Regions from separate parts of the Streptomyces sp. NPDC012510 genome, predicted to be linked through region 3. Evidence: riboswitches for the same ligand, from Rfam matches in the RefSeq annotation. Region 3 holds a riboswitch; each other region holds the start of a gene.
What was found. A riboswitch is a leader RNA that binds a small molecule or an ion and turns the genes downstream of it on or off. The one in region 3 is predicted to bind cobalamin.

Region 1: linked by a shared signal. The riboswitch ahead of ACFY9I_RS18020 (prenyltransferase/squalene oxidase repeat-containing protein) and the one ahead of ACFY9I_RS25355 (cobalamin biosynthesis protein) in region 3 are both predicted to bind cobalamin.
Region 2: linked by a shared signal. The riboswitch ahead of ACFY9I_RS30780 (energy-coupling factor ABC transporter permease) and the one ahead of ACFY9I_RS25355 (cobalamin biosynthesis protein) in region 3 are both predicted to bind cobalamin.

The regions. Positions count from the first base shown of each region.
Region 1 covers NZ_JBIBEN010000008.1:325,509-333,062, forward strand. The annotation lists gene ACFY9I_RS18005 (ATP-binding cassette domain-containing protein) at 1-1,001, opposite strand, end outside; gene ACFY9I_RS18010 (CbiQ family ECF transporter T component) at 998-2,236, opposite strand; gene ACFY9I_RS18015 (SCO2322 family protein) at 2,229-2,930, opposite strand; gene ACFY9I_RS18020 (prenyltransferase/squalene oxidase repeat-containing protein) at 2,927-4,294, opposite strand; cobalamin riboswitch at 4,410-4,544, opposite strand; gene ACFY9I_RS18025 (phosphotransferase) at 4,594-5,745, shown strand; gene ACFY9I_RS18030 (MBL fold metallo-hydrolase) at 5,752-6,780, opposite strand; gene ACFY9I_RS18035 (hypothetical protein) at 6,892-7,398, opposite strand; gene ACFY9I_RS18040 (hypothetical protein) at 7,386-7,554, opposite strand, start outside.
Region 2 covers NZ_JBIBEN010000019.1:131,294-138,847, reverse strand. The annotation lists gene ACFY9I_RS30800 (ABC transporter permease subunit) at 290-1,255, opposite strand; gene ACFY9I_RS30795 (ABC transporter permease subunit) at 1,267-2,235, opposite strand; gene ACFY9I_RS30790 (ABC transporter substrate-binding protein) at 2,256-3,842, opposite strand; gene ACFY9I_RS30785 (DUF1775 domain-containing protein) at 3,938-4,684, opposite strand; cobalamin riboswitch at 4,931-5,115, shown strand; gene ACFY9I_RS30780 (energy-coupling factor ABC transporter permease) at 5,145-5,852, shown strand; gene ACFY9I_RS30775 (energy-coupling factor ABC transporter substrate-binding protein) at 5,849-6,313, shown strand; gene cbiQ (cobalt ECF transporter T component CbiQ) at 6,320-7,069, shown strand; gene ACFY9I_RS30765 (ATP-binding cassette domain-containing protein) at 7,066-7,554, shown strand, end outside.
Region 3 covers NZ_JBIBEN010000014.1:61,475-69,028, reverse strand. The annotation lists gene ACFY9I_RS25375 (cobyrinate a,c-diamide synthase) at 1-174, opposite strand, end outside; gene cobO (cob(I)yrinic acid a,c-diamide adenosyltransferase) at 269-877, opposite strand; gene ACFY9I_RS25365 (putative cobaltochelatase) at 877-2,904, opposite strand; gene ACFY9I_RS25360 (cobyric acid synthase) at 3,311-4,843, opposite strand; gene ACFY9I_RS25355 (cobalamin biosynthesis protein) at 4,906-5,913, opposite strand; cobalamin riboswitch at 6,013-6,156, opposite strand; gene ACFY9I_RS25350 (hypothetical protein) at 6,751-6,972, opposite strand; gene ACFY9I_RS25345 (inorganic phosphate transporter) at 7,004-7,554, opposite strand, start outside.

The DNA.
Region 1 (7,554 bases), on a different contig from region 3:
TGTGGTTGATCGCGCAGTTCCCCGCGCCCCTTCAGGGCGTGGGTGGTGTCCGGGGTCTGTGGGGTGGAGCGTTCCCGGGGCTGCCCGTGCGGGCGCAGGGCGTGGGTGGTGTCCGGGGTTTGTGGGGTGGAGCGTTCCCGGGGCTGCCCGTGCGGGCGCAGGGCGTGGGTGGTGTCCGAGGTTTGTGTGGTGAGGCGTTGCCGTAGGGGTTCTGCTTGGCGGCGGGCGTCCCGGACGGTCAGGGGGAGGGGGGACCAGCCGGCCAGGCGGCCGAGGTCGACGACCGGGGGGTAGACGGGGGAGACGGCCATCATGGCGGCCGGGGTGCCCAGGACGGGTGGGGTGCCGGGGGACGGGAGGAGGGCGATCCGGTCGGCGTACTGGACGACGCGTTCCAGGCGGTGTTCGGCCATGAAAACCGTCGTGCCCAGGTCGTGGACCAGTCGTTGGAGCACCGCCAGAACCTCCTCCGCGGCGGCCGGATCCAGCGCCGACGTCGGCTCGTCGAGGACCAGGACGCGCGGGTGCGGCGTGAGGACGGACCCGATGGCGACCCTCTGCCGCTGGCCACCGGAGAGCGTGGCGATCGGACGGTCCCGGAGCCCGGCGAGCCCCAGCAGATCGAGCGTCTCCTCCACCCGGCGCCGCATGACATCCGGAGCGATCCCCAACGACTCCATCCCGTAGGCGAGTTCGTCCTCGACCGTGTCAGTGACGAAGTGCGCCAGCGGGTCCTGCCCCACCGTGCCCACCACATCGGCGAGTTCGCGCGGCTTGTGCGTACGGGTGTCCCGACCGGCCACCGTGACCCGCCCGCGCAGGGTGCCCCCGGTGAAGTGCGGCACCAGCCCGCTCACCGCCCCGAGCAGGGTGGACTTGCCAACACCCGACGGGCCGACCAGGAGCACCAGTTCACCTTCCGGGACCTCGAAGTCCACCCCATGGACGGTGGGTTCGGCCGCTCCGTCGTACGTCACGGAGACATCCTCGAAGCGGATCACGGGGTTTCCTTCTCAGGTGCGGCGGTGGTCGGCGCCGGTACGGCGAACGCCGGGAGCAGGCCCAGCAGGAGCGCGGCGGCGGGGCCGAGGGGGAGATCGGGGGCGGTGAGGGGGATGACGGTGGGGTGCAGGGCGGTGGCGTCGTACGCGGCAGCACAGACGACCATCAGCATGGCGACGGCCACCCCGGACCCGGCCACCAGCCACGCCCGTACGCCCCACACGTCCGGCCGGTAGCGGGTGCGCGGCGAGCGCCGGCCGCCCAGCCGCAGACCCGCCAGTGCGGCGGCGAGCCCGGTTGACAGTACGGGGAGGCCGTAGGAGCCGCCCTCGGCGGTCAGTACGCCGTACGTTCCGGCGCAGACGCCGAGCAGGCCGCCGAGGGTGAGCGCGGCGGTCGTACGGCGGACGGGGGCCGGGACCTCGGCGGTACGGCCGTATCCGCGCGCGTCCATCGAGGCGGCCAGCGCGACCGACCGCTCCAACGCGCCCTCCAGCACCGGAAGTCCGACGTGCAACAACCCCCGGATGCCCCGGTCCGGCCGTCCGCGCAGCCGTCGCGCGGCCCGCAACCGCTGTACGTCCGCGACCAGATGCGGTGCGAACGTCATCGCCACCACCACCGCCACGCCCGCCTCGTACAGGGCGCCGGGGAGGGACTTCAGGAGGCGGGCCGGGTTGGCCAGCGCGTTCGCCGCGCCGACGCAGATCAGCAGGGTCGCCAGCCGCAGTCCGTCGTACAGCGCGAACAGAAAACCCTCCGCCGTCACCCGGCCCCCGAGCCGTACTCCCTGCGCCCAGGCCGGGAGCGGCACCTCGGGCAGCGTGAACAGCGTGTGCGTTCCGGGGACGGGCGAGCCCAGCACGACGGCGAAGGCCAGCCGGACGATGAGCACGGCCAGGCCGAGCTTCACGAACGCGGTGTAGGACCGGGCCCAGGGGGCGTCGGTCCGATGGGTGGCCACGACATATCCGGCCACCGCGATGAGCAGGGCGAGGAGGAGGGGGTTGGTGGTACGGGACGCGGCCGTCGCCAACCCGAGGGCCCAGAGCCACCAGGCCAGGGGGTGGCACGAAGGTCCGTACCCGGGGGTGTTCGACCGCCCGCGACCGGGCGTGGTCGGCCGCCCGCGCCTGGACAGCGCGGACCGCCCGTCCTCAGGCGTGGTCGGCCGCCCGTCCTCAGGCGTGGTCGACCGCCCGTCCCCAGGCGTCGACCGTCCGTGCCTAGGCATGGTCGCGGCGCCGGGCCCGCCACACCGCTGCCGCGCCGAGCACGGCGACCACTCCCGCGCCGACGAACAACCCGACGGACGGGCCCCCTTCGTCGCCCGAGGCGGACCCGGGCGGCGCGCTCGACGCGTTCGAGGTCGGCTCGGCACCGGCGGTCCGGTCCGCGTCGACCGCCTCCCCGCACCCCTTCCCCGGATAGTCCGCGATGGCGCAGAGCAGCGCGTTCGTGTCGTACCGCAGCGGCTTCGCGACGGACGCCAACGCCTCGGCCGTCGTCGCGTCGTTCGGCACCCGCGCGCAGGCCGTACGCGGGGCCGGCGGTGTCTCCCCGGCCGGCGCGTCCGCCGCCGTGCCGAAGTCGATGACCAGCGCGACCCGCTTCTCCCCGTCCCGCGCGGCCGTGCCCCCGCAGACGACGTCGAAGTCGGCTGCCCCACGCGGCTTCGCCGCATCGGCCGAGTCCCGGCTGACAGCGAACCGGAACCCCTGTACGTCCCCGTCGGAGGGCCGCGCGGTGGAGGGCCCTTGGGTGGCGTACGCCCACGCCGAACCGTTCCGCTCCCAGAACGACCAGTAGCGGTAGGCGGCGGCCTCCGCCCGCGCCCCGCTCCCGAGCACGCAGGCGAGGACGAGCAGCGTGCCGCCCAGCAGGAGCGACACGGTCCTCGGTCGAGAGGGCTTCCGGTGGAAGATCATGTCTGCCGCCGCTTCCTGACGGCCCTCACCAGCTCGAACCCGACGAGAACGGCCACGGCGACGAGCCCGAGCCCGATCCCCCACCAGACGCCCGTGTCGAGGCCGTCGCCGCTGTCCTCTCCGGCGGCCGTGTCCTCGTTCGGTACGGAGGAGTAGTCGTCCACGTCGCGTGCGGGGCCGGTGTCCTTCAGGTGGGCGACCAGGTCGGCGCCGCCGAAGTCGCGGGGGTTCTCGCCGGAGGCGTGCGTGGCGAAGATGAGCTGGGCGTAGGCGGCGGGGCCGGACTTGGCCGCCCAAACGCCGTAGTTCTTCTCCAGCCAGGCGAGCGGCTTCCCGACCGCGTTCGTGTCCCCGGCGGCGGCGAGTGCGACGACCGCGTCGGCCGTGTTGCCGTGGTCGGGCTGATCCTCGGCGCCCGCGAGCGCGGACTTCAGGTATCCGTCGGAGGTCATGGCGCGGGAGAGATGGACGGCACCGTTGTGGGCGAGGTCCTTCGGGGCGTCACCCGCGACGCACTTCCCGAGGGACTCCGTGTCGGCGCCGCTGTCGTTGTCCGTCTTGGTCCCGCTGTCGGGTGCGAATCCCTCGCCCAGGCTGCCGAGCACGGCCGCGGCCGTGGCGTCGGCGTTCGCGGCGAGGCCGCCCTTCTTGTCCGGCTGATAGGCGAAGGCGCCACCGTCCTTCTCCCCGTCGTCGTCGCCGTCGTCGTCGCCGTCCCCGCAGGGGATGGCGAGGGCACGGAGCGCGTCGTAGGGCGACTTGCCGCTCTTCTCCTGCTTCTCGGGTGCGTCGCCCACGGCCGTCAGAGCGCCGATCACGACGGCCGTCGAATTCGCGTCGCTGGGCCCGCCGGGGGTGTAACCCCAGCCCCCGTCCTTGTTCTGGTTGTCCTTCAACCACCGCACCGCCCGCCCGGCCTCGGCATCACGCCCGCCGACGGCGGCGAGCGCCTGTGCCGCCGCGGCCGTGCTGTTCGTGTCGAGGGCCGTCTTGGCGTCGCACTCCGCCGTCGTGTCCGCCCGGTACGCCGCGAACGCCCCGCTCCCACACTGCTGGCCGACGAGCCAGTCCACGGCCCCGGCACCGGGCTTCTCCCCGACCGTGTCCAGCGCGAGCAGGGCGAGGGACTGCCGCCAGACACCGTCGTACGTGGGGTCGTTGGAGCCGTACAGGCCGGTGGGTATCGCCCGCGACGGCGAGACGGAGGGCGCGGTGGAGGACGCGTCGTCGACGGAGGTTGCGTCATCGGCGGAGGTCGCGTCGTCAGCGAAGGCGACCGGCGCGGAACCCGTACCGGGTCCCGTGCCCAGCCCGGCTGCGACGGCCAGTACGGCGACCAGCGGGGCACTGCGGCGGACATGCATGATCGGCGGCTGCCTCTCCCTGAGCGGGAGCCGGGCGGCACGGCGAAGCGCCGGGCGGCTCGGCTCCGTATTCCTCGACGGTGCCGTACACCGGCGGGCCGCCGGTGACGCGAGCCGGTCACGATGCGCACGGGGCAGTCCGACTCGCCGCCCCCTCACCGGGGTCGGCTCACGGTTGCGGGTCAGCGCCGGATTTGCACCGGCTTCCCCCCGTACGGGTGTGATGACGACCCGGCCACTCTACCTGCCGGTAGCCGAACGCCCGAGGGCCCGTCTGCGCGCCGGGATAGGTTCGGGCCATGCGTACGGGAAGACTGCTGGGGTCAGGGCGCACGGCCGACGTCTACGAACTCCACGACGACGAAGCCGAGTCCGGAACGGACGGGCGCGCCACCCTGGGCGTCGCCGCCCTACCCGAGGGCCCCGAGGGGCCCCTCGCCCGTGACGAATCCGACAGACCGGCCGGGCCTACCGTCCGCGACGAGGCCGACAGGCCTGGCGACTTGGGCGGTCGTAGAGACGCCGACGTGCCGGCCGGGCCGGCCGGGTCGGCGGGGTCGGCGGGGTCGGCCGGGTCGGCCGGTCATGGAGATCCTGGCGGGGCCGCAGGGTCGGCCGATCGTGACGAAGTCGGCAGGTCCGCCAGGTCCGTTGACCGTGGTGCGTCCGGCGGGTCCCGTGCGTCCGGCGGGTCCCGTGGGTCCGGCGGTCCCGTCCGCCGGGAGGGCGCCGACGAGTTCGGGCGACCCGCCGGTCCGGACGGTGTCGGCGGCGCATCCGGGGTCTGGGTGTTGCGGCGGTACCGGGACGGTTGGGGGGACGCGGCTGCCGAGGCCGAGGTCATGGAGTACGTGCGAGGCCATGGTTACCCGGTCCCGTGCGTACGGTCGGCGACCCGTGCGGAGATGGTGCTGGAGCGGCTGTCCGGCCCCACCATGCTGGAGGCCATCGCCACGGGCCGGCTCGACCCCGCGCGGTCCGGCGTAGTACTGGCCCGCCTCCTGCGCGACCTCCACGCCCTCCCGCCCCGCACGCACCGCGCGGCCTCACTCCCGCCCCCGGGTCCGGCACACCGCTCCCCTGCGCCCCGCATCCTCCACCTGGACCTGCACCCGGAGAACGTCATCCTCACGCCCGACGGCCCCCGGGTCATCGACTGGAGCAACAGCGAGGAGGGCCCACCCGGCCTGGACTGGGGTATCTCCGCGATGATCCTCGCCCAGGTCGCCGTCGACACCGCCGACCCCCGTGCGGACATGGCCCACGCCATCCTCGCCTCCCTCCTCACCCACCAGTCCGACGGCCCCTCCGCACTGACGGACGAGGGCCTCGTGGAAGCGAGGAAACGCCGGGCGGCTGATGCGACGATGAGCGCACGGGAGAGCGAACTCGTCGGAGCCGCGGAGCGGTTGGTCCGCTCACTCGGCGACGTGAGTTCGTCGACTGACTGAAGGTCCTCACACCGCCACGTACGTCACCGGATCGCTCCCCGGTACCGCCTCCGCTCGTCCCAGCTTCACCAGGCGCCGCAGATGGGCCTCCGCCTCGGAGACGGCGATGTTGCGGGAGGAGAAAGGGATGTCGGGCCAGGGGCGGTTCCACTCCATGCGTTCGGCGAGCTGCCAGGCAGTGAGGGGCTCGGCGAGGAGCGTGAGCAGGCCGGTGAGGCGGGACTCGTGGTGTGCGAGCAACTCCCGTACGCGGGCGGCGGTGTCCGTGAACGCGTACTGGTGGGCGGGCAGGACCTCGGCCGGGGCGAGGCGGCCGACGCGTTCCAGGGAGTCGAGGTAGTCGCCCAGGGGATCGGTGACCGTGTCGTCGTCCGGATCCTCGTACAGGCCGATGTGCGGACTGATCTCGGGGAGGAGATGGTCCCCGGAGAACAGACGCCCCTGGCCCGGGAGTTGGGCCGGATGGGCCTCCTCCAGGTGGAGGCAGACATGGCCGGGGGTGTGACCGGGGGTCCAGATCGCGCGGACGCGGCGGCCGGGGAGGTCGAGGAGTTCACCGGGGACGATCTCGCGGTCGGGCAGCGCGGGGGAGAAGCCGGGCAGGGCGCGGGGGCGGCGCGGGGCGCGCAGGACGGCCAGGTGTTCCTCGGGGGCGCCCGCGGCGGTGAGCCTGTCCGTCATGTACGAGAACCAGCGGTCGGGGGCGGTGCCCCGGGTGCGCCGTATGATCGCCGTGTCCGCCGCGTGCATCGCGATCCACGCGCCCGAGGCCTCGCGTACCGCGCCCGAGAGACCGTGGTGGTCGGGGTGGTGATGGGTGATCACGACGCCGTGGATATCCGCGACGGACGTACCGCACGCCGTCAGTCCCGCCGCGAGCATGTCCCAAGAGGCCGGGTCGTCCCAGCCGGTGTCCACGAGGACCGGGCCGCGGTCGGTGTCCACGACGTACACGAGGGTGTGGCCGAGCGGGTTGTCCGGGATGGGAACCTCGATGGACCGTACGCCTCCGCCGTGCTCGGTCACGTGTGTCATGGGCTCCCCTGTCATCGACACGCCGTCGCCACGCTCGGCCCACTATAACTAGAACAAGTTTCATCGGGGGTGTGTGTGATCCGGTCACCACGGTGACCGCCCATGTCGGTGTCAGCGGATACGGCCGCCTTCCGTGACCAGCCATTCGCCGGTTTCCCAGTCGGCGGGCCCGTTCTGGAGCCGGTAGCAGAGGTCGAATCGGATCTCGAGACCCGGCCAGGGGCTGAGGATTGGTACGACGCGGAAGATCTCCGCAAGTTCTGGAAACGTCATACCTTCGGGCTCGGGAAACATCTCCTCCAGTTCTGCGCGGGTCAGGTCGGTCCAGAGCGCGAACTGCCACTGGGTCCGGGTCAGCCACTGGTCGTGGACCAGTTCGAATCTGGGCTCGCGGCCGACGACGAAGTCACTGATGCCATCGAGGAACTCGTCCGCTGTCGATGGGAGGACGAACGGCCAGTCCTCGCCCGTGGGATAGCGGTACATGGTGGTTGTCGACGCGAGTGCGGTCGTGAGGTCGCGCCACTGCTCGGGTGAGGCCGCACAGGCGGGCAGGTTCACGCCCGTGTGATCGACGCGCCGAACGTGTCCGGCGATGCGGCGGGTCAGGTCCGCCATCTCGACATGCGCCGGCAGGGCCCGCGTCTCGTGCGTGTCAGCGCCACCCCATGTACCGATGGAGTGACCTGCGCCGAGGGCGACCTCGGGCGCTCGGGCGTGTGCACGTCGGCCAGCGCGAATGTCGTCACGGGACGAGCGCCGGCGGGCTGCGGC
Region 2 (7,554 bases), on a different contig from region 3:
GCACCGCCGACAAGCCTGGCAGTCCTGGCGTCAGGCCCGGCGATCCCGACGGCCTGAGCGTCGACTCCGGCACCCCCTGCCTCGGTTCCGGCGGCCCCGCCGACGACCCCTGCGATCTCGGCGTCGACGGCCGCGACTTGGGAAGCGGCTCCGGCCGTCCCGGCGTCGGCTCCGGCGCCCTCGGCGACGACATCGACGGTCACGGCGTCGGCGACCACGGCGTCGGCCCCGCCCACACCACCGACGGCCCGGTCACCGGCCTCGGTCGGCTCCGCGTCGGGTCCGGCAGTCACAGCATCAGCTCCGATCGGCGGCGGGGGTTGATCCGTTCGCGCCAGGCTCCGGCGAGGCCGGCGATGGCGAGGGTGGGGACGATCAGGAAGAGGCCGGGGAAGAGGGTCGGCCACCACTGGCCGGCGAGGAGGGAGCCCCGGGCGCTCTGGACGAGGGTGCCGAGGCTGGCCGTGTGGGTGGGCAGGCCGAGTCCGAGGAAGGACAGGGCGGACTCGTGCCACATGGCGTGCGGCACCATCAGTACGGCGGCGAGCGCGGCCTGGGGCAGCACGCCGGGCAGCAGATGCCGTACGGTCACCCGCCACCGGGAGGCGCCCCCGGACACGGCGGCGTCGATGTACGGCCGCGAGCGCAGGGACAGCACCTCGGCGCGCACGATGCGCGCGGTCGAGAGCCAGTGGGTGAGCGCGACCGAGACCACCACAGGCCAGACACCCGGCCGGAACATGGCCACGATGAAGATGCCGAGCAGCAGATGGGGCACCGACGAGACGGTGTCGACCAGCCGCATGACGAGGCGGTCGGGCCAACCGCCCAGCGCCCCTGCCGTGGCCCCGACGGCCGTGCCGATCACGGTCGCGGTGAGGGCGGCCGCGAGCCCGACGAGCAGGGAGACCCGCAGACCGTAGACACAGCGCAGCAGCAGATCGCGGCCGACGTCGTCGGTGCCGAACGGGTGGGCCCAGGAGGGCGGTTGCAGCTTGGCGGCCAGGTCGACGGCCTGCTGGTCGAGCTGGACCAGCGGGGGGACGAGCAGCACGGCGAGCACGGTCACCGCCACGAGCGCGGCGGAGGTGCGGAGCCGCAGGGTGTGGGTCGAGCGACGGTCCGTGCCCCGTGACCGCCACGCCGACTCGGGCGGTGTCCCGCCCGCCCTGTCGGCCGCCGTCCCGGAACCCGTCGCCCGGTCAGCCGCTTCCCCGGCGCCCGCCGCCTTGTCGGCCACTGTCGATTCAGCCATGGGAATCACCGTCACAGTTCACTGAGTTTCACCCTCGGGTCGATCAGGCCGTACAGGAGGTCCGCCAGCAAATTCCCGACGAGGACGGCGACGGTGGCGAGCGTGGTGAGGGCGGCGAGCAGCGGGAAGTCGACGGCGGTGGCCGCCTCCACCGTGGCCGCCGCGATGCCGGGCCAGCTGAAGACGCTCTCCACGAGCAGGGCGCCGGTGATGAGTTCGGGCACGCGGGAGCCGATCAGGGTGAGCACCGGCAGCAGTCCGGAGCGCAGCGCGTGGCCCAGGAGGACCGTGCCTTCGCTCAGGCCTCGGGCGCGGGCGCCGCGTACCGGGTCCTCCGCCAACGCGTCGCCCACGCCCTGCCGTACGTACAGGGTGAACCAGGGCAGTTGGGACACGGCGAGTACACCCGCCGGCAGGACGAGATGGCTCGCGACCTGCCCCGCCGTGACCACTTCGCTGGCGGTGTCCGTCAGACCGCCCGCCGGGAGCACGTCCAGTCGGAGGGCGAACAGCCAGATGGCGAGTAGGGCGATCCAGAAGACGGGGGCCGCCTCCAGGGCGTACGCGACGGAGGTGACGGCCCGGTCGAGCGGGCTCCCCGGGCGGCGTGCGGCGAGCACACCGAGCACGGTCCCCAGCAGTACGGCGACGGCGAACGCGACGGCGCACAGCAGCGTCGACCAGACGAGGCGTTCACCGATCACCTCGGCGACCGGCTGCCGCATCACAGTGGACCGGCCCAGGTCACCCGTGAGCGCGGAGGTCAGCCAGCGCCACCAGCGCACGGCGAAGGGCTCGTCCACGCCGAGGTTGGCCCGTAGCCGGTCCAGGGTCTCCTGGTCGGCGCCGAGGGCGGCGGTGCCCGCGTACGCCTTGACGGGGTCGAAGGGGGAGGCGGCGGCGATCGCGAACACGCCGAAGGTGACGACGAGGACGATGGGGACGGCGAACAGGGCCCGCCGTCCCGCCAGTCGTGCCATCGCTCCCCAGGGGAGTCGGGTCACTTCTTCGGCTGCCAGTCCTCGATGTTCCACCACGGTCCGCTGGCGAAGCCGTGCTCGTGCGGCTCGACCTGCGTGGTCAGCCCGTCCCAGCGGTCGGCCAGCACGTACACGTGATCGATGTGGGTGAGGAAGGTGTAGCCGGGGTCCTTCACCAGCTCGCGTTGGAGCGTGTCGTACGCCGTCTTGCGGGCGGCCTCGTCCTGGGTGCGGCGGCCGGTGTCGAGGGCCTGGTCCACGGCCGGGTTGTCGTAGCGGCCCATGTTGTTGAAGCCGTCGCCGGCGAGGGAGGAGTGCAGCATCGTGTAGAGGCCGTAGTCGGGGTCGCCGGTGCTGCCGAAGCCCGCGAGCACCGCGGTGTTCTTCATGCGCGGTTCGATGACCTCCCAGGTGGCGCTCTCCACCTTCACCTCGATGCCGGCCTTCTTGGCGTCGGAGGCGTAGGCCAGGGCGTGGTCCTGGCGGACTTTGTCGCCGGAGGGGTAGAGCAGGGTGAAGGCCGCCTTGCGGCCGTCCTTGGCCCGGATGCCGTCCGCGCCGGCCTTCCAGCCCGCCTCGTCGAGGATCCGCCCGGCCCTGCCGAGGTCCTGGGGGCGTTCGATGCCCCGGGCGAACCACGGGTCCTCGGTGGGCAGCGGCCCGTAGGCCGGGTGGCCCGCCCCGTCGAGGATCTTGTCCACCATGGCCTCGCGGTCCACGGCGGCGTCGAGCGCCTGTCGGATCGCCCGGTCGCCGGTGACCTCGTTCTCGGTGGGGAGGGTGACGGTGCGGTAGTCGTAGGACTCCGCCTGGTAGGTCCTGCGGGCGCCGTCGTCCTTGAAGGTCGCGGCGAGGTTGGGCGGCAGGACCGCGCCGTCGAGGTCGCCGGAGCGCAGCCGGGTGGCGCGTACGTCGTCGTCGTCGATGACCGCCATGGTGAACTTCTTCACCTTCGGCGCACCGCCCCAGTAGGTGGGGTTGGCCTTGAAGGTGAGTTTCTCGCCCTTGCTCCAGGCGGAGAGGACGTACGGGCCGGTGCCGACCGGCTCGGTGTTGAAGGACCCGGAGTTGGGGTCCTGCTCGCGGGCGATGTGCTCGGGGACGATCGGCAGGACCGTGCGGCCGGCGAAGGGCGCGTAGGGGTACTTGAGGGTGAAGACGACCTTGTCGTCGCCGTCCGCCCGCACCTCCTTGACGGCGTCCAGTTCGCTGCGGGCGGTGTTGTTGGTCTTCGCGTCCAGGACGGTCCGGTACGTGAAGACCACATCGGCTGAGGTCAGGGGCTCGCCGTCGCTGAACTCCACGCCCTCGCGCAAGGTGTAGGTGTAGGTACGGCCGCCGTCGGCGACCTCCGGCAGCGCTTTCGCCAGCGCGGGTCTCAGCTCCAGATCGGCGTCCCGGGCGAGGAGACCGTCGAAGATCTTGGAGTTGCCGTCCTTGCCGTAGCCGAGGAGCGGGCTGAGGGTCTCCGGCTCGGACGCCACCCCGATCACGACGGCCTCGGCGGAGTCACCGCCGTCCGCGCCACCGCCCGGCGCCGAGCACGCGGTGACCCCGAGGGCCACCGCCGCCGCGACGGCGGCGCCTCGTATCGGTCGGGACGTCATGAGCCTCACACCCTTACTGCAGAAAACACGCTGTTGCATGTTAGTCGCAGTAAGGGCTACCCCTGGCAGCCGGGCGTCAGTCCCCGCCGGTTCCGTCAGGTGGTGCCGCTCCGGCGGCCGCGTCGGAACCACCACACTCCGGCACCCAGGGCGAGGACGGCCGCGCCGATGCCCAGGGGGACGGCGAGGGGGAGTCCGTCGTCGCCGTCGGTGCTGTCCGCCGCGGACTCCGCCGACGGTGCGGAGGCCCGCGTGCTCGGCTCGGACGAGGACGCGGCCGTCGAGGGCTCCTCCGAAGGGCTCGGGGCCGGGCTCACGGGCTTCGCGCCGGGGGCGGCGGCCTTCAGGTCCAGGCTGGGCGCGGGGTGACCATGGCCATGACCGTGGTCGTCCTCGCCGGCGTCGTCCAGCTCGATCCAGCGGTCCACCCTGCCGTCGCTGTAGGACTGCAGCGTCTTGAAGACCAGGGACTTCGCATCGGGCAACTGCCGTACCGTGACGACGTACTCGGCGTCCGCCCCCACGGCGAGCTTCTCCCCCGAGACGGTGTAGCCCCGGCCGGTGGAGGCGAACTTCCAGCCGTCCGGTCCCTTCTCGTAGGTGATGTCGGCCGGGGCGATTCCCTCGGGCAGGATCACCTCCAGCTTGGTGATGCCGGCGGAGGAGGACTCCGACTCCGCGGAGAAGGTGAGTTCGACGTTCTGGTCGAGGGCTCGGGCGCCCTCCGCCTCGACCTCGGCGTGGGCCGCGGCCGGTGCCGCGATGGCGACGGTGACCGCGAACGCGACGGCGGTGAGGACGCCGAGACGGCGCGTACTGGGTGCCAGAGTCGGGCGGTGCACGGCTAACTCCCTTGTGACGGCGGTGTGAAGAGTGCATTCAAGCGCAGGGCGAGGACCCCGGCCAAGGGTGACCAGGGCACACCGGGAGACCGGTCGCACCGGTGAAGTCGTCGCACCCGGGCAAGGCCGCCCGTTGCCCCGACAGTGTGTGCCGGGTGTGACTGAGGGGGTGTGCGGCGGGGTGTGTGCTGTTCACCACCGCTTTCGCGCCCTCGTCCCGCGCTTGTCAGCGCCCTTGTACGGGCACTACTGTCACCACGCCTTGGTGAACGGGAAATCCGGTGTGATGCCGGTGCGGCCCTCGCCACTGTGATCGGGAAGTCCGGCTCCGGCCCTCGCGGGCAGCCACTGGGTCCTTGTGACCCGGGAAGGCGGAGCACGGGCGGTGGTACCCGTGAGCCAGGAGACCGGCCAAGGCGCGTCAACCATCCACGAGGTGCTGGAGAGGGTCTGCTGAGCCATGCACATAGCCGAGGGTTTCCTTCCCCCGGCGCACGCGATCGCCTGGGGCGTAGCGTCCGCGCCGTTCGTCGTCCACGGAGTACGGTCACTCACCCGTGAGGTCAGGGAGCATCCCGAGAGCACACTGCTGCTCGGCGCCTCGGGGGCCTTCACGTTCGTCCTGTCCGCGCTGAAGCTGCCGTCGGTCACCGGGAGTTGTTCCCACCCCACCGGCACCGGGCTGGGCGCCATCCTGTTCCGGCCGCCGATCATGGCGGTGCTCGGCACCATCACCCTGCTCTTCCAGGCGCTGCTGCTCGCGCACGGCGGCCTGACCACGCTCGGCGCCAACGTCTTCTCGATGGCGATCGCCGGACCCTGGGCCGGTTACGGCCTCTACCGGCTGCTGCGGCGGTTCGACGTGCCTCTGATGGTCACGGTGTTCTTCGGCGCGTTCGTCGCCGACCTGGTCACCTACTGCGTCACCAGCGTCCAGCTGGCGCTGGCGTTCCCCGACCCGAGCAGCGGCTTCCCGGGCGCGCTCGGCAAGTTCGGCTCCATCTTCGCCGTCACCCAGATCCCGCTCGCGGTGAGCGAGGGTCTGCTCACCGTGCTGGTGATGCGTCTGCTGGTGCAGTCGAGCAAGGGCGAACTGACCCGGCTCGGTGTGCTCCTGGCGGGAAAGCCGAACCGGACCGAGACCGATGCCGAGGCGGTGGCCCGATGAACCGGAACACGAGGATCAACGTCCTGCTGCTGCTCGTGGTGGCCGCGCTCGCCGTCCTGCCGCTGGCCCTCGGCCTCGGCGACCACAAGGAGGAGCCCTTCGCGGGCGCCGACGGCGAGGCGGAGACGGCGATCACCGAGATCGAGCCGGACTACGAGCCGTGGTTCTCCCCGCTGTACGAGCCGCCCTCCGGCGAGATCGAGTCCGCCCTGTTCGCCCTCCAGGCCGCGCTGGGCGCGGGCGTCCTCGCGTACTACTTCGGGTTGCACCGGGGGCGACGGCAGGGCGAGGCACGCGCACGGGCGGGGTGGAACAGCGCCGAGGACGGCGGCGCGAGCCCGGCGGCCCCGTCGGACACGAAAGCCCCGGGGGCCCCGTCCGCCTCCTCGACCGCCGCACCCCGGGCGAGTGACGGGACATCACCGGATGGCTCCGGAGAATCCACCGCCGGACGGGGCTGACCCCTCGTGCTGCCGATCGACGCGGCGGCGCACAGCAGCCGCTGGCGCCGCCGCCATCCCGTGGACAAGGCCGTGCTGGGGCTCGGCCTCACGTTGCTCGCGATCTCCCTGCCGCCGTGGCCCGGCTCCGCCCTGGTGCTGCTGACCGCGCTCGCCGTGCTGCTGGGCCCGGCGGGCGTACCCGGCCGCCGACTGTGGCGCGCCTACCGGGTGCCGTTGGGGTTCTGTGTCACGGGGGCGCTGCCCCTGCTCGTCCAGGTCGGCGGGCCCGACGGGTTCGTCACCCTGGCCGAGGGCGGTCCGGTCCGCGCCAGTGAGCTGCTGCTGCGCACCTCCGCCGCGTCCCTCGGCGTCCTCCTGTTCGCCTTCACCACCCCGATGTCCGACCTGCTGCCCCGTCTGGTCAAGGCCGGGGTGCCCGCGCCGGTCGTGGACGTCGCCCTGGTCACGTACCGCATGAGCTTCCTGCTGCTGGACTCCGTGCGCCGGATCCGGGAGGCACAGGCGGCCCGTCTCGGGCACACCACACGGGCCGCCGCCTGGCGTTCGCTCGCCGGTCTCGGCGCCACCGCGTTCGTGCGGGCCTTCGACCGGGCGGCGCGGCTGCAGACCGGGCTCGCAGGACGGGGGTACGACGGCGCCCTGCACGTTCTGGTGCCCGAGGCCCGGGTCTCCGCCCGCTTCACCGCGGCCAGCGTCGCGCTCCTCGCGGCCGTGGCCGCTCTCACCTTCGTCCTGGAAAGGCCGCTGACATGAGCGAGCCCGTGCTGGTCTCCCTGCGGGGCGCGTCCTTCGCGTACGAGGACGGCCCGGCCGTGCTCAGCGACCTCGACTTCGAAGTGCCCGAGGGTCGCGCGCTCGCCCTGCTGGGCCGCAACGGCAGCGGTAAGACCACGCTGATGCGGCTGCTCAGCGGCGGACTGCGGCCCCGCACCGGCGAGTTGACGGTGGAGGGGCAGCCGGTCAGGTACGACCGCAAGGGCCTGACCCGGCTGCGTACGACCGTGCAACTGGTCGTGCAGGACCCCGACGACCAGCTCTTCGCGGCGTCCGTCGCACAGGACGTGTCGTTCGGGCCGCTGAACCTCGGGCTGCCCGACGAGCGGGTGCGGGCCCGGGTGGACGAGGCGCTCGCCGCCCTCGACATCACCGCGCTCGCCGACCGGCCCACCCATCTGCTCTCCTTCGGCCAGCGCAAGCGGACCGCCATCGCCGGGGCCGTCGCGATGCGACCGCGTGTC
Region 3 (7,554 bases):
CGCGTCGAGGTTGCGCCCCACCCGCCCACTGGCGAGCGCGTGGTACCCGGGGTCGATGTAGTCCGGCCCCACCTTGTGCGGGGACACGACGAACCCCCGCTCGGTGAGCGCGGCCATCAACCCCGTGGCCACGGTCGTCTTGCCGCTGCCCGAGGAGGGCGCGGCGACCACCAGCCGGGGAACGGAGGAAGCGGCGAAGGCCGGGGAGGGGGACGGGGAGGAGGCCGTGGAGGAGGCCGTGGAGGAGGACGGGAAGGAGGTCACGACATCACCACTCGATGCCCCGTTGGCCCTTCTGGCCCGCGTCCATCGGGTGCTTGACCTTGGACATGTCGGTCACGAGGTCCGCGAAGTCGACGAGCTTCCCGGGCGCGTTCCGCCCGGTGACGACCACATGCTGGGTGCCCGGCCGATTCCTCAGCACTTCCACGACCTCGTCGGTGTCGACCCACCCCCAGTGCAGGGGGTACGCGAACTCGTCGAGGACGTACAGCTTGTACGTCTCGGCGGCCAGGTCCCGCTTGACCTGCTCCCAGCCTTCCCGGGCCTTCTCCTCGTTGGTCGAGTTGTCACCCTGGATGCCGCGCTGCACCCACGACCAGCCCTCGCCCATCTTGTGCCAGTCCACGGACCCGCCCTCACCGGACGCCCCGAGCACCCGCAGCGCGTTCTCCTCGCCGACCTTCCACTTCGCCGACTTGACGAACTGGAACACCCCGATCGGCCACCCCTGGTTCCAGGCGCGCAGCGCCATGCCGAACGCGGCGGTGGACTTGCCCTTGCCCACCCCCGTGTGCACCATCACCAGCGGCCGATTACGGCGCTGACGAGTCGTCAGTCCGTCGTCCGGCACCACACTCGGTTGTCCCTGCGGCATTACGCGACCCTCCTGGAAGTCTTGGGCGAAGCCCCCTGCACATCCCGTACCAGCCCGGCGATGGAGTCCGCCCGAAGCTCGTCCAACGTCACCGCCGTACCGCCCAGTTCACCCGCGAGCCGCCCGGCCAGCCCCAGCCGGACATGGCCCGACTCACAGTCCACGACCACGGAGGCGACGCCCTCGGCCGAGAACAGTCCGGCCGCCCGCCCGGCGAGCGCGACCGGTTCGGGGCCACCCGTGGCCCGCCCGTCGGTCACCACCACGACCAGTGGCCGCCGCGCGGGGTCCCGTAGCCGCTCCACCCGCAGCACCTCATGGGCGCGCAGCAGCCCGGCGGCCAGCGGCGTCCGCCCACCCGTCGGCAGCGACTCCAGCCGGGCCGCCGCCGCGTCCACGGACGAGGTCGGCGGCAAGGCCAGCTCGGCGGCCGATCCCCGGAAGGTCACCAGCCCCACCTTGTCCCGCCGCTGGTAGGCGTCGAGCAGCAGGGACAGCACGGCCCCCTTCACGGCGCTCATCCGCTGCCGGGCCGCCATCGACCCGGAGGCGTCGACCACGAACAGCACGAGGTTGCCCTCGCGCCCCTCCCGCGTCGCCTGCCGCAGATCGTCACGGCGCACGACCAGACCCGGCCCGGACCGCCCCCGCGTCCGCTGGTGCGGCGCGGCGGCCTGGACGGTCGCGGCCAGGTGAAGCTTCGTCAGCGTGCCGCGCGGCCTGCGCGCCCCGGTGGTGCGCCCGTGCTCGGTCCGTGCCCGGGACCGCCGCCCGGCAGCGCCCTCACCGAGTCCCGGCACACTCAGCACCTTCGTACGAAAGGGCTCGGCGGCCCGTACGGCGGACTGCTCGCCGGCCCCGGCGCCGGAGGTCTGCGGCTCCCCGCCCTCCCCGCCCTCGGACCGTGCGCCCGTGTCACCGCCCTGCGGCCCGTCGGGCTCGGACGAGGGCGGCTGCCCGCCACCGCCGGGTCCGTCCGGACCCGGATCGGGGTCCTCGTCCCCGGAGTCCTGCGACGGCGGCCCGAACTCCTCCAGCGTCTCGTCGAGCTTGTCCTCGTCCAGCCCCGGGGCGTCGAACGGGTTGCGCCGCCGTCGGTGCGGCAGCGCCAGCAGCGCCGCCCGGCGCACGTCCTCCGCGAGCACCTCGGTCCGTCCGGCCCACGCGGCCAGCGCGGTCGCCGTCCGGGCCATCACGATGTCGGCCCGCATCCCGTCCACCTCGAAGGCCGCACAGGTCGCCGCGATCTGCCGCAGCGCCGCGTCACCGAGCTCCACCGACGGCAGCAGCTCCCGCGCCGCCACGATCCGGGCCCGTACGGCGGCCTCCTCGTCGGCCCAGCGCGCCGCGAACCCGGCCGGGTCGTCGTCGTGGGCGAGGCGCCGCCGTACGACCTCCACCCGCTGGTCCGGCTCCCGCGAGGCCGCGACCTCGACGGTCAGCCCGAACCGGTCGAGGAGCTGCGGCCGCAGCTCGCCCTCCTCCGGGTTCATCGTCCCGACGAGCAGGAACCGCGAGGCATGCCGTACGGAGACGCCCTCACGCTCGACATACGAGGCACCCATCGCGGCCGCGTCCAGCAGCAGGTCGACGAGGTGGTCGTGGAGCAGGTTCACCTCGTCGACGTAGAGGATTCCCCGGTGCGCGTCCGCGAGCAGGCCCGGCTCGAACGCCTTCACGCCCTCCGAGAGTGCCCGCTCGATGTCGAGCGCGCCGACGAGTCGGTCCTCGGAGGCGCCGACGGGCAGCTCGACCATGCGTGACGCACGCGTCTCGAACGCCGGCTCGTGCGGCCCGTCCGGGCACGCCGGATCGGGCTTCGCCGGGTCGCACGAGAAACGGCATCCGACGACGACCTCCACCTCCGGCAGCAGCGCCGACAGCGCACGCACGGCGGTGCTCTTCGCGGTCCCCTTCTCACCGCGCACCAACACCCCGCCGACCGCGGGCGACACCGCGTTCAGCAACAGCGCCAGCCGCAGGTCGTCCTGACCGACGACGGCCGTGAACGGAAACGGGGTGGTCATGCGGCGATCACTCCTTCGTGTGCGTCGTGTGGGGCATGTGGGGCGTGTGGGGCGACTGGAGCGTCCGCCCTCGCGAGGGTCTCGTGGAGCCCGGGACGCCGGAGGCGGAGTCGCCGGCCGAGTCGTCCCTGCCCGCCGGTGCGGTGGTCGAGGCGTCGTGGTCTCTCGGCCTCGTCCCCCAGCGGGACCGTGGGCACGCCCCGGGTCTTCGACCGCGCGCGCCCGTCCTCGCGGGCCCGCACGCCACCCGGCAGCCGTCCGACGGCGCCGTCCGCGCCCTCGGTCGGACCGGGCGGCTCCCGCTCGACATCCACCCGGGTCGGATCCCCGCGCCGGTACGAGGCGCCACAAGCGGCCCTGGCCGACGGCGGATCCGTGTCGGCTGTGGCCGACGGCGGCACCCGGCTCATGCGGGCGCTCCCGGTGGAACGAAGGGCAGTCCCGCCGGCGCGCCCGACTCGATGAGCCGCCAGAGCGCGTCGGTGTCCGCGTGTTCCTCGATCAGATCGCCGAGCCGGTCCAACTGCTCCTCGCGCAGCGCCGCGAACGAGGTGTCGGCCGCCGGCACGAAACGGCGCCCGGCGGCGGCCGCCACCTCCCGCAGAAACGCCCGCCGGAACCCGTCCGACTCCAACGACCCGTGCCAGTGCGTACCCCAGGTCTGCCCGACGCGGCACCCGTCCAGGCTGTGTCCGTCGTCATCGGAGATGAACGCTTCACCGCCGACGACTTCGGCGACCCCGTGATGGATTTCGTACCCCTCGACCCGTTCCCCGAGGGCTTCCCCGACGGGCCGGGTGAGCGTCTTCTCCCGCGCGAACCGCACGCGGACGGGCAGGATTCCGAGCCCCTCGACATGCCCGCGCCGGCTCTCGACCTCGTCCTCGATGTGCTCGCCGAGGGCCTGGAACCCACCGCAGACGCCGAGGATCGGCCGCCCCTCGGCGGCCCTGCGCAGGAGGGCGTCGGCGAGGCCCCGCTCCCGCAGCCACTCCAGCGCCCGGACCGTGCCCCGGGTCCCGGGTATGACGACGAGGTCGGCGTCGGCCAACTCCTCGGCCCGGTCCACGAACCGCACGACGACACCCGGCTCGGCGGCGAGCGCGTCCACATCCGTGAAGTTGGACATCAGCGGAACCGCGCACACGGCGACCCGCAGCACGTCCTCCCCGACGGGCGGCGCGGCGTTCGACTCCCGGACCGTCCCCCGCAGGGACACCCGCAGTCCGTCCTCCTCGTCGATCCCGAGCCCGTGCCGGAAGGGCAGCACCCCGTACGTGTGGCGCCTGGTGAGCCCGTGCAGCATGTCGAGCCCCGGCTCCAGCAGGGAGACGTCCCCACGGAACTTGTTGACGAGGAATCCGGCGACCTGTGCCTGATCCTCGGCGGAGAGCAGCGCGACCGTCCCGAAGAACGACGCGAAGACGCCCCCTCGGTCGATGTCCCCGACGACGAGCACGGGAAGCTGGGCGTTGCGGGCGATTCCCATGTTGACGATGTCGGTCCGCCGAAGATTGATCTCGGCAGGACTGCCGGCCCCCTCACAGATCACCGCGTCATACGTGCCCCGCAACTCCGCGAGGCAGTCGAGCACGGTCCCGAGAAGCTTCTGCTGCCGCCCTCCGTGATACCCCCGCGCGCTCATCTCCCCCACGGGCTTCCCCAGCAGCACCACCTGACTGCTGCGCTCCCCACCGGGTTTGAGCAGCACCGGGTTCATGAGCGCGCTCGGCTCGACCCGACAGGCCTGGGCCTGCATGGCCTGGGCCCGCCCGATCTCGGCGCCCTCACTCGTCACGAACGAGTTCAGCGACATGTTCTGCGCCTTGAACGGCGCGACCTTCACACCCTGCCGCACCAACCACCGGCAGATCCCGGCGGTCACGACACTCTTCCCGGCGTCGGAGGTGGTCCCGGCGACGAGCAACCCACCGCCCAGGGCCCGACCACCACGCACGAGGCTTCCTCCCCCACCGCTCACGAGGCTTCCTTCCCCACCGCTCACGAATGCCGCTCCGACCGCTGGACGCGCGAGTGGGGGAGAGCCGGCACGGCCCCCGGCGCCGGGCGCCCTCCGACCCTGGCCCGCAACACGGACGCCCCCGCACCGACCCCCAACGCCAGCCAGCTCACCCGCCGGGACAACCGCACAGCCCGCTCGATGTCCGCGACCACCACCGCTCGCCCCTCCCCGTTCAGCACAGGCCGATGCTCCACCCGCCCCGCATAGGACAACGTGCCCCCCAACCGCACTCCGAGCGCCCCCGCGAACGACGCCTCCACCACTCCCGCGTTGGGACTGGGATGCTTCCCCGCATCGGCCCGCCAGGCCCGCACGGCCCCCCGAGCGTTCCGGCCGGCGGCAGCCGCCAGCACCGCCGTCAGCCGAGCCCCCGGCCACCCCGCCACGTCGTCCAGCCGCGCCGAGGCCCACCCGTAGCGGCGATACCGCCGCGACCTGTGTCCCACCATGGCGTCCAGCGTGTTGACGGCCCGGAACCCCACCAGCCCGGGCACTCCGCCCACGGCCCCCCACACGAGCGCTCCCACCACCGCGTCCGACGTGTTCTCGGCGACGGACTCGACCACGGCCCGTGCGATCCCGTCCCTGTCGAGTGCCTGGGGATCACGCCCACACAGATGAGGCAGCCGGGCCCGTGCCCCCTCGATGTCCCCGGCCTCCAGGAACCGCCCCACGGCCCGAGCCTCGCGCCCGAGTGAAGTCCCCCCGACGACGGCCCAGGTGGCGGCGGCGGTCAACGCGACAGAGGCCGCACGCGAGGGCCGTACGACGGACGAGGCCACGGCCCCGAGCGCCACGGCACCACCCGCGCACACGGCGGTGTGCAGTGCGCCCCACCCCCGGTGGTCCCGCCACAGCACCCGCTCCACGGCCCCGGCCGCCCGCCCGAACAAGGCGACCGGATGCCCCCGGCGAGGATCACCGAGCAGCAGGTCACCGAGGAGGCCGGCGGTGGCGCCGTACGCGAAAACGCGATCGGCACGCATCGGCTCAGCCGATCACAGGGTCGGGCAGGGACCGGAGGGCAAGACTCGACGGGCGGCCGCGCATGGCGATATGTCCTCACTCAGGGTGTCCACGCCCTGGTTCGACGAGACCGACGGCGAGAGTTCCTGGCTCCCGGGAAGGTTCTTCCCCGGTGACAGTGGCGGGACCGCGCCGGACTCGCACCGGCTTCCTCTCCTGCCGTCGTAGATGGCCCCGGCAGTCCACCACGCCCCTTCGAGAGCAGTCAACTTGCTGTTGACCTGCACAGCAGCGGTGTGCTGAGCCCCACACCGCTGACTTGTCGTCAGACGACGGTGTGGATCAGGAGGAGCCACTCCGGCGACGGGGCCGGCCCGGTGGAAGTGGCCGCCGAGGGCAGGCGTGCCCTGGCCCGTGACGCGAACGGGATCAGTGACGCACTGCTCGTCTTCCGCTACCCGGTGCGGTGGGGTCTTCCGGCCGTACTTGTGGACCCGGGAGCGGGTGGATCGTGAAGATCCGCTCGGGACGGGAGGTCGCACATCGAAGACCGGGCGAGGGAGACCGCCTCGGCGCTCCCGCGGCAGCCCGGCGTCTGCCCTGGCCGCTCTTCTCGTGGCGAGCGGTGAGGCGCGTGCTCAGGTCTGGCTGGTGGTGACCGTTCTCGGTGCCGCTCAGCCTGAGGAGGCCGCGCCCACGGCGCCGATCAGCGCCGAGCCGAGGGGGACGCGCCGCCGGGCGGAACGCCCCGTCCGGCTGTCCCACACGAACGAGACCCCCGTAGGCGCCACAAGACGTCTACGGGGGTCGTTGCGAAGCCGCCCATGTCGGCCCCGGAGGGCCGTGGGTTCTCGATGTCAGGTCATGATGAGGGAAATGCCGTACGCCACTGCCCCCGCGCACAGCGCGAAGCAGACGTACGCCCCTGTGGTCGCCGCCGCCACCGAGTCACCCCGGGTTGACGCCTCCTCCCGCTTGGAGAGGCCGACGATGCCCAGGGTGAAGAGGCCGACGAGGGCCACGGTGACCACGAGGCTGACTCCGAAGACGGAGCCGAGAGCTGCCCAGTCGATGTGCATGGTGGTGATCTTCCTCAGGAGGTCGCGGAGCTCAGACGGCGGGCGTGGGCGTGGACGAGTTCGCCGCGGCCGTGGTCTCGACGGCGGTCGCGGCCACGGGGGCCGGGACGGTAGCCGCCGGCTGCTCGGTCACGGGGCCGACCGGCGGCGGGGTCACCGCGGCGATGGCCGTGGTCACCACACCCGGGGGCTCCTCGGCGTGGTCGTTCACATTGGTGTGGTCGACCACCTCACGGCGCGAGATCAGCCAGATCGCGGCGCTGGAGGCGACGAGGAAGACTGCGACGGCGGCCGTGCCCCAGGTACCGAGGGCCGTCACCCACTCGGCGAGCGCGGCGACCAGCGCCGCGGCCGGCAGGGTCAGACCCCAGGCGACGAACATGCGGGTGGCGGTGGACCAGCGGACCACACCGCCCTTGCGGCCGAGGCCCGCGCCCATCACGGCACCGGAGACCGAGTGCGTGGTGGAGAGGGAGAAGCCGAGGTGCGAGGAGGCCAGGATGACCGTGGCCGCGCTGGTCTGGGCGGCGAAGCCCTGCTGCGGCTGGAGGTCGGTCAGGCCCTTGCCCATCGTGCGGATGA